Regions from separate parts of the Sphaerisporangium sp. NPDC005289 genome, predicted to be linked through region 2. Evidence: predicted binding sites of a transcription regulator. Region 2 holds the regulator's gene; the other holds the start of a gene.

Evidence for each region. Region 2 encodes HrcA, which represses chaperone genes, less so after heat shock. Its sites were predicted from a motif close to TTGGCACTCTCNNNNNGAGAGTGCCAA; they were not measured.
Region 1: groES (co-chaperone GroES) is a predicted target of HrcA. The motif match lies at 2,895-2,921, and genes of this name have one in related genera.

Annotation. Positions count from the first base shown of each region.
Region 1 covers NZ_JBEXGS010000003.1:538,516-544,371, forward strand. Annotated here, with positions in the region: gene ABZT47_RS08000 (sigma-70 family RNA polymerase sigma factor) at 1-450, opposite strand, end outside; gene groL (chaperonin GroEL) at 758-2,380, opposite strand; gene groES (co-chaperone GroES) at 2,489-2,803, opposite strand; gene ABZT47_RS08015 (class I SAM-dependent methyltransferase) at 3,116-4,312, shown strand; gene ABZT47_RS08020 (hypothetical protein) at 4,531-5,856, shown strand, end outside.
Region 2 covers NZ_JBEXGS010000001.1:498,031-503,886, reverse strand. Annotated here, with positions in the region: gene ABZT47_RS01930 (DUF4870 domain-containing protein) at 1-455, opposite strand, end outside; gene ABZT47_RS01925 (DUF3097 domain-containing protein) at 452-1,276, opposite strand; gene ABZT47_RS01920 (hypothetical protein) at 1,298-2,254, opposite strand; gene hrcA (heat-inducible transcriptional repressor HrcA) at 2,529-3,539, shown strand; gene dnaJ (molecular chaperone DnaJ) at 3,540-4,679, shown strand; gene ABZT47_RS01905 (16S rRNA (uracil(1498)-N(3))-methyltransferase) at 4,676-5,401, shown strand; gene ABZT47_RS01900 (hypothetical protein) at 5,592-5,856, opposite strand, start outside.

The DNA of each region.
Region 1 (5,856 bases), on a different contig from region 2:
CGCGCGGGCGTGTTCGGCCTCGATGTAGCGCACCACGGTCTCCTCCGGCCCCGGCCCCTGGTCGGGACCGTCCGGCAGGTCCTGGGTGGGCACGGCGGAGCGCACCGAGCTGCGCAGCGCGTCGGCGACCTTGTGCGAGGCGATGCCGAAGACGAACGAGGCGAACGGGCGCCCCATGTCGCGGTAGCGCGGCAGCGCGGCCAGCACGGCGATGCAGACTTCCTGGGCCACGTCGTCGGCTATGTGGTAATGGCCGGACACCCGGCCCAGACGGGCACGGCAATAGCGCACCACCATCGGGCGCAGTTGCCCGAGCAGTGACTCGATCGCGGTGCGATCTCCTTGCACGGCGAGGCTCGTCAGATCCCTGAGGTCGGACTCGTCCGATCTCGTCGCAAGCCTTACCCCAGCTTTGGCGTCGGCGACGCATCCCTCGGTCACGTTAGGCATGATGCCCGCCACGATCGCGCATGTCGTCATAGTGAACGGATACGGATTGGTCACATTGACGCGACGATAACGCAGGGTAATCGAGCGAACACAGTAGTGTTTGCATATTTCACTCGCGACCCGAATTCGCTGGATATTCGTTAGATGTCGCACCAGCTCGCAGGCGGCGCGGAGCGCCCTGGCCGACGCACTGCTGCACCGGTCGGTTTACCGTCCCGTCAAATCGAGGGGCGGCAAAATCGATTCGACGCAAAAAAGCACGGCCCCCGCCCTGCGGCGGGAGCCGTGCTTCGATCGATTGATCGGATCAGTGGCCGTGACCGTGGCCGTGCCCCTGACCCCCGGCGGCCGGAGCCTCCTCCTCGGGCTTGTCGACCACGAGGACCTCGGTCGTGAGCAGCATGCCGGCGATGGACGCGGCGTTCTGCACGGCCGAGCGGGTGACCTTGACCGGGTCGATGACGCCCTCGGAGATGAGGTCGCCGTAGGAGCCGGTGGCGGCGTTGAGGCCGTGGCCGGCCGGCAGCTCGCCGACCTTGGCCGTGACGACGTAGCCCTCCAGGCCGGCGTTCTCGGCGATCCAGCGGGCCGGCTCGACCAGCGAGCGGCGGACGATGGAGACGCCGGTCGCCTCGTCGCCGGTCAGGCCGAGGTCGTCCAGCTCCTTGGCCAGGTGCACGAGCGCGGAGCCACCGCCGGAGACGATGCCCTCCTCGATCGCGGCGCGGGTCGCGGAGATGGCGTCCTCGAGGCGGTGCTTCTTCTCCTTGAGCTCCACCTCGGTGGCCGCGCCGACGCGCAGGATGCAGATGCCGCCCGACAGCTTGGCGAGGCGCTCCTGGAGCTTCTCGCGGTCCCAGTCGGAGTCGGTCTGCTCGATGGCGTGCTGGATCTCGCGGACGCGGTCCTGGATGGCCTGGGGGTCGCCGGCGCCGTCGACGACGGTCGCGGTGTCCTTGGTGACCACGATGCGGCGGGCCGTGCCGAGCACCTCGGTGCCGGCGTTGGCCAGCGTGAGGCCGAGCTCCTCGGAGATCAGCTGGCCGCCGGTCAGGATCGCCATGTCCTGCAGCATCGCCTTGCGGCGGTCGCCGAAGCCGGGCGCCTTGACGGCGACCGAGGTGAACGTGCCGCGGATCTTGTTGGTGACCAGGACGGCCAGGGCCTCGCCCTCGACGTCCTCGGCGACCACGAACAGCGGCTTCTTGGTCTGGGCGACCTTCTCGAGCAGCGGCAGGAACTCGGCGATCGAGGAGATCTTGCCCTGCTGGAGCAGGACGTAGGCGTCCTCGAGGACGGCCTCCATGCGCTCGGGGTCGGTCACCATGTACGGCGACAGGTACCCCTTGTCGAACTGGAGGCCCTCGGTGAACTCGAGCTCCAGGCCCATGGTGTTGGACTCTTCGACGGTGATCACACCGTCCTTGCCGACCTTGTCGAACGCCTCGGCGATCAGCTCGCCGATCTTGGCGTCCTGCGCGGAGATGGTCGCCACATTGGCGATCTCCTTCTTGTCCTCGACGGGGCGGGCCCGCTCGAGGAGGCGGTCGCTGACCGCGCGGGCGGCCAGGTCGATGCCGCGCTTGAGTGACAGCGGCGACGCGCCGGCGGCGACGTTGCGCAGGCCCTCGCGGACCATCGCCTGGGCGAGCACGGTGGCGGTGGTGGTGCCGTCACCGGCGACGTCGTTGGTCTTGGTCGCCACTTCCTTGGCGAGCTGAGCGCCGAGGTTCTCGTAAGGCTTGTCGAGCTCGACCTCGCGGGCGATGGTGACGCCGTCGTTGGTGATGGTCGGCGCACCGAACTTCTTGTCGATGACGACGTTGCGGCCGCGCGGCCCGAGGGTCACCTTGACGGCGTCCGCGAGGGCGTTGACGCCGCGCTCAAGAGCGCGCCGCGCGTCCTCCTCGAACTCCAGGATCTTGGGCATTAAAAGGTCCTCCCAGCGTCAGGCCCCGGGCCTCGTGAAAGGGCCCGGGGCTTGACACGCGTATTCGGGTAAGGCTCCGTACAGGTGGTCGCTTACGCGCCCCGGGGCTTACTTCTCGATGATCGCGAGAACGTCGCGGGCGGAGAGCACGAGGTACTCCTCGCCGCCGTACTTGACCTCGGTACCGCCGTACTTGCTGTAGAGGACCACGTCCCCTTCCTTGACGTCGAGCGGGATGCGCTTCTCGCCGTCCTCGTCCCAGTTGCCCGGGCCCACCGCGAGGACCTTGCCCTCCTGGGGCTTCTCCTTGGCGGTGTCCGGGATGACCAGTCCGGAAGCGGTCGTCTGCTCGGCCTCAAGCGGCTGGACCACGATGCGGTCGCCGAGCGGCTTAACGGGAACCTTGGTGGCGGTCGTCACGATCGGACCTCCCCTTCAGATTGTGGTGATGAGCTGAAGAGGCGACCAGCGGCCTGCCGTCGCGGGTGTCAGACCTGCCTCGTCGCATTATTGATTGGCACTCTCACTAGCCGAGTGCCAACACTGAACAGTATGCAAGGCCGCCGACACAGTCAACACGGACAGGCCGCCCCAGGTCAGTCCGGTCATGAGCCGCCGTACGACTCGCCCGAATTGTCCGCCTATGGGGGCGGCCTCGGCGCACGGTCGCGGTGACCCCGCGCGCTCACGAGGTCCTGCCACGCAGGCGGGAGCAGCGCGATAGCGTCGGGAGACGTGGACCTCTACGCCTTCCGCGAATTGCTGACCCCCCGCGGGCAGAAAGCCCTCGGCGAGGCCGTGGGCTCTGTGACGGACGGCACAGATCCGGTGACGGCCGCCAGCCGGCTGAGGAAGACCTACGACGCCCCTCTCGCCGCGGCCGCCCTCACCCAGGCACGGCTCCGGGCGCGCGGCGCGGTCAAGTTCGGGCACGACGCCGCCCGCATGTACTTCACCCCCGACGGGCTGGAGCAGGCCACCCGCGCCGAGGTGGCCGCCCACCGCGCCCGCCGCTTCGCCGCCGGCGCGCGCGTGGCCGACGCCTGCTGCGGCATCGGCGGCGACCTCATCGCCCTGGCCCGCGCCGGATGCGAGGTCGACGCCGTGGACCTCGACCCGCTCACCGTCGAGGTCGCGCGGGCGAACGTCCTCGCGCTCGACCTCGGCGACCGCGTCACCGTCCGCGCCGCGGACGCCGCGGAGGTGGACCCGGCGGCCTACGACGTGCTGTTCGCCGACCCGGCGCGGCGATCCACCGGCAGGCGGGTCTTCGACCCGATGGGGTACTCGCCGCCGTGGCCCGCCGTGCTCGCGATGGTGGCCCGGGCGCGCGCCGCCTGCCTGAAGGTCGCGCCGGGCATCCCCTACGAGTTCATCCCGCAGGGCGCCGAGGCCGAATGGGTGTCCTACCGCGGCGAGGTCAAGGAGGCCGTCCTGTGGACGGGCGCCTTCGCCGCGGGCGGGGACCCCGGCTCCGCCGAGACGATCCTGCGCAGGGCGACCCTGCTGCCCTCCGGTCACACGTTGCCGGCCGACCCGTCCCTCGGCGCGCCCGGCCACGGGCCGGTGGCGCGCTATCTGTACGAACCGGACGGCGCGGCCATCAGGGCGCATCTCGTGGCCGAGGTCGCCGCCCAGGTGTCCGGCCACCTGCTCGACCCGCACATCGCCTACATCACCGGGGACGACCCGGCCACGACTCCGTGGGCGTCGCGGTACGAAGTCCGGGAAACCCTGCCTTTCTCCCTCAAACGCCTGCGCGCCGCACTCCGGGAACGCCGCGTCGGCACGGTGACGCTGAAGAAACGCGGTTCGGCGCTCGACCTGGAGCGCCTACGGCGAGATTTACATCTTTCCGGGGATAATTCGTGTGTCGTGGTGCTGACCCGCATCGGCGAACGTCCCTTCGCCATCATCTGCGACCCATCCTGACCTGCCACGATGCCTTTCGTCGCCAACAAATAGGGGCAATCCAGCGATAATCACGATGTTTTAAAGTCGGACCCGAAAGTCACCGGCCGAGCCACTACAGTTGGCCAACGCGCGGGATTCTGCCTGATCCATGGTGCACCCGCCCGATTCGCCACAGAGAACGACCGTACCGACCCCACCGCCGTGCGGCCGACCGCCCGCGAGTGAAGGAGCTTTCGGTGGATCACTCCAACCACACCCTCCTCCAGGCTGGAAGCCAGACCGCCATCTCCGACCGCATGCGCGAACTGCTCGCCAGGGCGGCGCAGGACCACGTCTACGAGCAGCGCACCCAGGGCGCCGTGCTCGACGAGATCCGGCAGCGGCTGGAAGGCATGGAGTGGTTGCTGCGGGAGGTCCGCGAACGCGAGCTCGGCGGGTTGAACGGCGCGCTGGAAGGGGTCAGCGGCCGGCTCGGCGAGCTGGTCAGCCGTCCCCCGGCCTGGGCGGAGGGCCTGGCGCAGCACGTCGAGATCGTGCGCGACCGCGTCGACGGGGTGGGCAACCGCGTCGCCGGGCTCGGCGACCGCATCGAGGCCGTCGGCGACCGCGTCAAGCCCATCGCCGAGCTGCCCGGCCTGTGGACCGACCTCGGCACCGTGCGCGAAGGCGTCGCCGAGGCCCTCAAGCGCCTCCAGGCGGTCCTGGAGGGCACCCAGGGCATGCCCGAGCTGACCAGGCGCCTTGCCCAGCTCGGCGCGAGCATGGAAGCCGCGGGAGGCCGCTTCACGCGGGTCGACAAGGCCCTGCTCGACCTCACCCAGCGCACGGAGCGCGTCGAGGGCGGCGTCCTGGACCTCGGCGAGGGCCTGGACGAGACCCTCTCGCCGGCCGTCCAGCGCCTCACCGGCTCCATCGAGCAGCTCGCCGGCAAGGTCGACGGCATGACCGCCAAGCTCGCCGAGACCGAGACGTGCCTGGCCGCCCGCCTGGAGGGCGTCGAAGGCCGCCTGAAGCCGCTGGAGGCGCTGGACGGGCGGCTCGAGAGCGTGGACCAGCGCCTCGGGAGCGTCGACGGGCGGCTCGACGGCGTCGACGGTCGGCTCGCGGCGGTGAGCGACCGGCTGGCCGGCTTCGACGGGCGGCTCGAGACCATCGCGGGACGGGTGGACACCACCGACGGGCGGGTGAGCGACCTGTCGGGCCGCTTCGACACGGTCGACAGCCACGTCGGGGCGGTCGAAGGACGGCTGGAGACGGTCGACGTCCGCCTGCAGAGCATCGACGGCCGCATCGAGACCGCCCAATCGTGTCTCACCGGGCTCGACGCCCGCGTCGACACGGCCCAGTCCTGTCTCACCGGGCTCGACGGCCGCATCGAGACGGTCCAGTCGTGCCTCGCCGGGGTCGACGGCAACCTCGCCGGCGTCAAACAGCAGATCGCCGACGCCGACGGCCGCCTCACCGACCTGGCCCAGCACCTCACCGGCGTCGACGGCCGCCTGTCCAAGCAGGACGAACGCCTCGGCGCCATCGACGCCGGGTTCGAGGACGTCAACGAGCGG
Region 2 (5,856 bases):
ATCCCAGACTCCTGGACGGGCGTGGCGGGCGGTTCGAAGGCGGGGGCCCCGGGAGGTTCGGACACGCGGTCCTTGGCCGACGTGGCGTCGGAGGACACGTCGCCGGCCTGGTCGGCGGGGGGCTCGAAGCCGGGTTGCTGGAGCGGGGCATCGGCGGCCGACTCGGCATCGGTGTGCCGGACCGAGGGCGGTTCGGAGCCGGACTGCTGGACGGGCGTGGCGGGTGGTTCGAAGGTGGGGGGTTCGGCGGAGGCGCCGGGAGGTTCGGACTCGCGGTCCTTGGCCGGTGGGGCGGCGGAGGGCACCTCGCCAGGCCGGTCGGCGGGGGGCTCGAAGTCCGGGTGGGGGGCCGGGGTGGTGGGGAGTTCGGAGTCGAGGGGGTCGGCCGGTGTGGTGGGGGGATCGGAGCGGGGGTGAGGGGCGTTGGTCTCGGGGTCGTTCGGAGGGTGGCTCATGGCGTCTCCTCGGTCGACACGAAGTCGATCAGCTCCTCTACCCGGCCCAGAAGCTCCGGCTCGAGGTCAGTGTAAGTCCGGACAGCGCCGAGAATGCGGCGCCAGGCATCCGCCGGTTCCAGCCGCCAGCCCAGGGCCTCGATCACGCCTTCCTTCCACGGGATCCCGCGCGGGACCTCCGGCCAGGCGCGGATGCCGGCGGCGGACGGCTTGACGGCGGCCCAGATGTCCACGAAGGGGTGCCCGACGACGAGCACGTGCGGAGAGGAGACCTGGGCGGCGATGCGGCTCTCCTTGGACCCGGGGACCAGATGGTCGACCAGCACGCCGAGGCGCCGTCCCGGGCCGGGCTCGAACTCGGCCACGATGGCGGGCAGGTCGTCCACGCCCTCGAGGTACTCGACGACGACGCCCTCCACCCGCAGGTCGTGGCCCCAGATCTTCTCCACGAGGGACGCGTCGTGCACCCCTTCGACGTAGATGCGGCTCTCGCGGGCGACACGCGCCCGCAGCCCCTCGACGGCGATCGACCCGGACGCGCTGCGGCCGGGCCCCGTGGACGCGGCCTCCGGCGCCGGTCGCACCAGCGTCACCGGCCTGCCCTCCAGCAGGAACGCGGCGGGCGCCAACGGGAACACCCGCCGCCGCCCGAAGCGGTCCTCCAGGGTGACGGCCTCCTTGTCACAGGCCACCACGGCGCCGCAGAAGCCCCCCTCGGCGTCCTCCACCACGAGGTCGAGCTCGGCCGGGACCTTGGGGATCTTGCCGCGCAGCGGCCTCCGCCAGTCTCCGGCCAGCACGTCCCGTCCGTAGTCCCGCATACCTGGGCACGCTAGCAAAGATCATGCCTGTGGCGGTGCGCCCTGCGGCCACGCGCCGCCGTAGGGGGCGGCGGCCGCCGCCTGCCGCTTGCGGTTCCGGCCGCGCCGCACCAGGACGACGATCGTGGTGACGACCGCGAGCAGGAACCCGGCCAGCGGGATCAGGAACAGCGAGGCCACGCCTCCGGCGAGGGCGCCGGTGTCGGCGGTCAGCGACTTGCCGACCCCGAACAGCACCTGCTTGCCGGCCTCGGCCTGGCAGCTCACCTTGTAGGTGCCCGCGGCGGGCACGCCGATGTCGAACACGGCCTCCCACACCCGGCCGTCGGCGGACACCGTCTGGGACGCCTTGGGCGAGGTGAGATCGACCTTCTTGCCGGCGCCGTCCACGGCGAGGCAGTTGATGTCGGTGGGCCCGGACGCGGAGGCGTACAGGATGGGCTTGTCCTTCGGGTCCATGGGGACCGACACGCTGCCGCCGCTCTGGAAGGTCTGTGTGGGCGCCGCGTCGGTGATGGTCTTGAACAGGCCGCCGGCGAAACCCACGATGCCCACGACGCCGCAGATCACCGCGACGAGCCAGGCGAGCACGATCCACAGCACCCGCGGCCGCACCGGTCCGGGCGCGGCGGGCGCGGGGGAGGCGTAGAGCGGGTGCGCCGCCTCGGACGCGGGCCCGCCATAGGAGGGGCCCCCGTACGAAGGCCCGCCATAGGAGGGCCCGCCGTGCGAGGGGCCGCCTGGGACGCCGTACGGCCCGCCGGCGGGCGGGCCGTAGGGGGAGGACCCGGCGGGCGGGCCGTAGGGTGAGGGCCCGGCGGGAGCGCCGTACGGCGGGCCGCCGGAGGCGGGGCCGTGCGGGCCGGGGCCCGAGCCGGGCGGAGCGCTCTGCGGCGGAGGCGTGACCTGCGGACCCGGGGAGCCCGGACGCGGCGGTCGCCTCGTCGCGTCGGTCAGGCGGGGATCGTTCTCGCTCATGAACCGAGTCTGGATCAGATGACTTGCCGGCGAATAGCAACCCACTTGTCACCGCCCGGGCATCCGGCCGCCCGGCACGTGCTCCATTCGTCCGGCGGTGGAGGGAAGTCGGCGGATGGGCGGAGTGGGGCCGATTCGCGGGAGAGTGGGGAGGGTGGTGCGGTCTGAGTTATCGCACCCTGAGGCCCATGGCCGTACACTTGGCACTCGGGAACACTGAGTGCCAGACGAGGCGTTTACGCAGGCACGAACGCGAGGCAGGGAGGTGAGCACGTTGCTCGATGAACGCAAGCTGGCCGTTCTGCGCGCCGTTGTCGAGGATTTCGTGTCCACCAACGAGCCGGTCGGGTCGAAGGCATTGGCGGAGCGTCACAATCTGGGGGTCTCGCCCGCCACCGTGCGCAACGACATGGCCGTGCTCGAGGAGCAGGGCTACATCACACAACCCCACACCAGCGCGGGGCGGGTCCCCACCGACAAGGGCTACCGGTTGTTCGTCGACCGGCTGTCCCAGATCAAGCCGCTGTCGGCCGCCGAGCGCCGTGCGATCGAGACGTTCCTGGCGGGCGCCGTCGATCTCGACGACGTCGTGACCCGCACCGTGCGGCTGTTGGCGCAGCTGACCCGCCAGGTGGCCGTGGTGCAGTACCCGTCGCTCATCCGCTCGACGGTCCGGCACGTCGAGCTGGTGCCGCTGGCCGAGCGGCGCATCATGCTCGTGGTGATCACCAACACCGGCCGCGTCGAGCAGCGGGTCGTCGACCTGCCGGACGTGGTGGCCGACGACCAGGTCGCCCACCTGCGGGCGTTGCTGAACGCCTGCCTCGACGGGTGCAGGCTCGGCCGGGTGGCCGAGACGGTCGCCGACCTTCCCGAACGGCTGCCCGAGGGCGACCGGCCGATGGCGACGACGATCCTGTCGGTCCTGCTGGAGACCCTGGTCGAGCGGCACGACGAGAAGATCGTCTTCGCCGGCGCGGCGAATCTCGCGGGCGACTTCAGCGTCGGCCTGCGTGAGGTGCTCGAGGCGCTGGAGGAGCAGGTCGTGCTCATGCGCCTGCTCGGCGAGGCGAACGACCACTCCGCCCTGACCGTGCGCATCGGCTCGGAGAACCCCTACTCCGGGCTTCACGGCACCTCGATCGTCGCCGCCGGGTACGGTTCGGGCGACAATGAACTGGCCCGGCTCGGAGTGCTGGGCCCGACGCGAATGGACTACCCGGTGACGATGGGAGCGGTGCGCGCAGTGGCACGCTATGTCGGCCAGATCCTGGCGGGATCCTAAGTGGCCCGCGACTATTACGGCATCCTCGGGGTGCGCCGTGACGCCACTCAGGACGAGATCAAGAAGGCGTATCGCCGCCTCGCACGTGAGCTCCACCCTGACATCAACCCCGATCCCGAGACGCAGGAGCGCTTCAAGGAGATCAATCAGGCGTACGAGGTCCTGTCGGACCCGAGCAAGCGCCAGATGTTCGATCTCGGCGCCGATCCCTTCGGCGGCGCCGGAGCGGCCGGCCCCGGCGCGGCGGGCTTCGGCGCGGGGTTCCCGTTCAGCGACATCATGGACGCCTTCTTCGGCGGCGGAGGCGGCGCGCGCGGCCCCCGTTCGCGGGCCAGGCGCGGGCGCAACGCCACCATCCGGGTCGAGCTCGACCTGGCCGAGTCGGCGTTCGGCACCACGCGCGAGCTGGTCGTGGACACCGCCGTGCTGTGCGAGGTGTGCCAGGGGTCGGGCGCGGCGGCCGGCACCCATCCCGACACCTGCGACATGTGCCACGGCCGCGGCGAGATCTCCCAGGTCACCCGGTCGTTCCTCGGCCAGGTGATGACCGCCAGGCCCTGCCCCCAGTGCGGCGGGTTCGGCTCGGTCATCCACCACCCGTGCCAGGAGTGCTCCGGCGACGGGCGGGTGCGCACCCGGCGCACGATCAAGGTCCGCATCCCGGCCGGCGTCGAGGACGGCACCCACATCCAGCTCGCCGGCGAGGGCGAGGTCGGCCCCGGCGGCGGCCCGCCCGGCGACCTGTTCCTCGAGATCGTCGAGCGCCCGCACGACACGTTCGAGCGGCGCGGCGACGACCTGCACTGCACGGTGCAGATCCCGATGACCGCGGCGGCGCTCGGCACTATCCTCACCGTGCAGACGCTCGATGGGGCCGAAGAGCTGGACGTGCGCCCCGGCACCCAGTCGGGTCAGGTCATCCCGCTGTACGGGCGGGGCATCCAGCGGCTCAACGAGACCGGCAGGGGCGACCTGCTGATCCACGTGAACGTCGAGACCCCCACCAAGCTGGACGCCGCCCAGGAGGAGCTGCTCAAGGAGCTGTCCAAGCTGCGTGGCGAAGAGCGCCCGCCGGGCAAGTTCGCGCCCGGCCAGCAGGGCTTCTTCTCACGCCTCCGGGACGCTTTTAACGGCCGATGAGCGTCCCGGTTTTCCTGGCCGATGACCTGTCCGGTGACGAGATCGTCCTCGGCGGCCCCGAGGGGCGGCACGCCGCCACCGTGCGGCGGCTGAGGGCGGGCGAACGGGTCGACCTGACCGACGGCGCGGGCGCGGTGGCCGAGTGCGCCGTGCGCGACGCCGGGAAGGACTTTCTGCGGCTGGAGGTCGTCGGCCGCCGCGTGGTGCCCGCGCCCGACCCGCGCCTGGTCGTCGTCCAGGGGCTGCCCAAGGGCGAGCGGGGCGAGCTGGCGGTCGAGATGATGACCGAGGCGGGCGTGGACGTCATCGTCCCGTGGGCCGCGGCCCGGTGCGTCACCCAGTGGAAGGGCGAGCGCGCCGCCAAGTCGCTGGCGCGCTGGCGCTCCACGGCCCGCGAGGCCGCCAAGCAGGCCCGGCGGTTCCACCTGCCCGAGGTCGCCGAGCAGGCGAGCACGGCCGAGGTGGCGGCACTGCTGCGCGGCGCCGCCGCGGCGGCCGTCCTGCACGAGGAGGCCGTCGTGCCGCTGTCGCGCCTGGAGCCGCCGGCGAGCGGCGACATGGTGGTGGTGGTCGGTCCCGAGGGCGGCATCACCGACGAGGAGATCAAGCGGTTCCAGGAGGCCGGCGCCGCTCCTGCCCTGCTCGGCCCGACCGTGCTGCGCACCTCGACCGCCGGCGTCGCCGCCGCGGCTGTCCTGCTCACCCGCTCAGGCCGCTGGTGAACTCTCCCGGACGCCGCCCCCGCTGACACCGCCGCCGCCGGCCGCGCCTAGGCCTGCGAGAAGCATCCGCCCACAGGGCGGCGCCGGCTCATCGAAAGCCCGGCTCACCAGCAGAGCCCTGCTCGCGAGGGCGTCGGCCTAAGACCGGCGCCGGGCCGCAGGAGCCGCCGTGCCCTGGTCGGGACGGCGGCTACTCCTGGGAGGAGTTCGTGCTGCTGTCGGCCTCGGTGGTCATCAAGGGGGTGGCCGTGGGCGCCGGGGGGTCGCTGGGGGCCTGGGAGGCGGTCGGGGTCGGCTGCTCCACCGTCGGCCTCGGAGACGGCTTGGGGGTGGCCGAGGCGGTCCGCGTGGGCGTCGGCGTCGTGCTCTGGTGGCTCGGCGTGGGCCGCGGCTCGGTCGTCCGGTCGGGCTGCGACTCGGTGGCCGTGGGCTCCGCGCAGGGCTGCGGCGAGTCC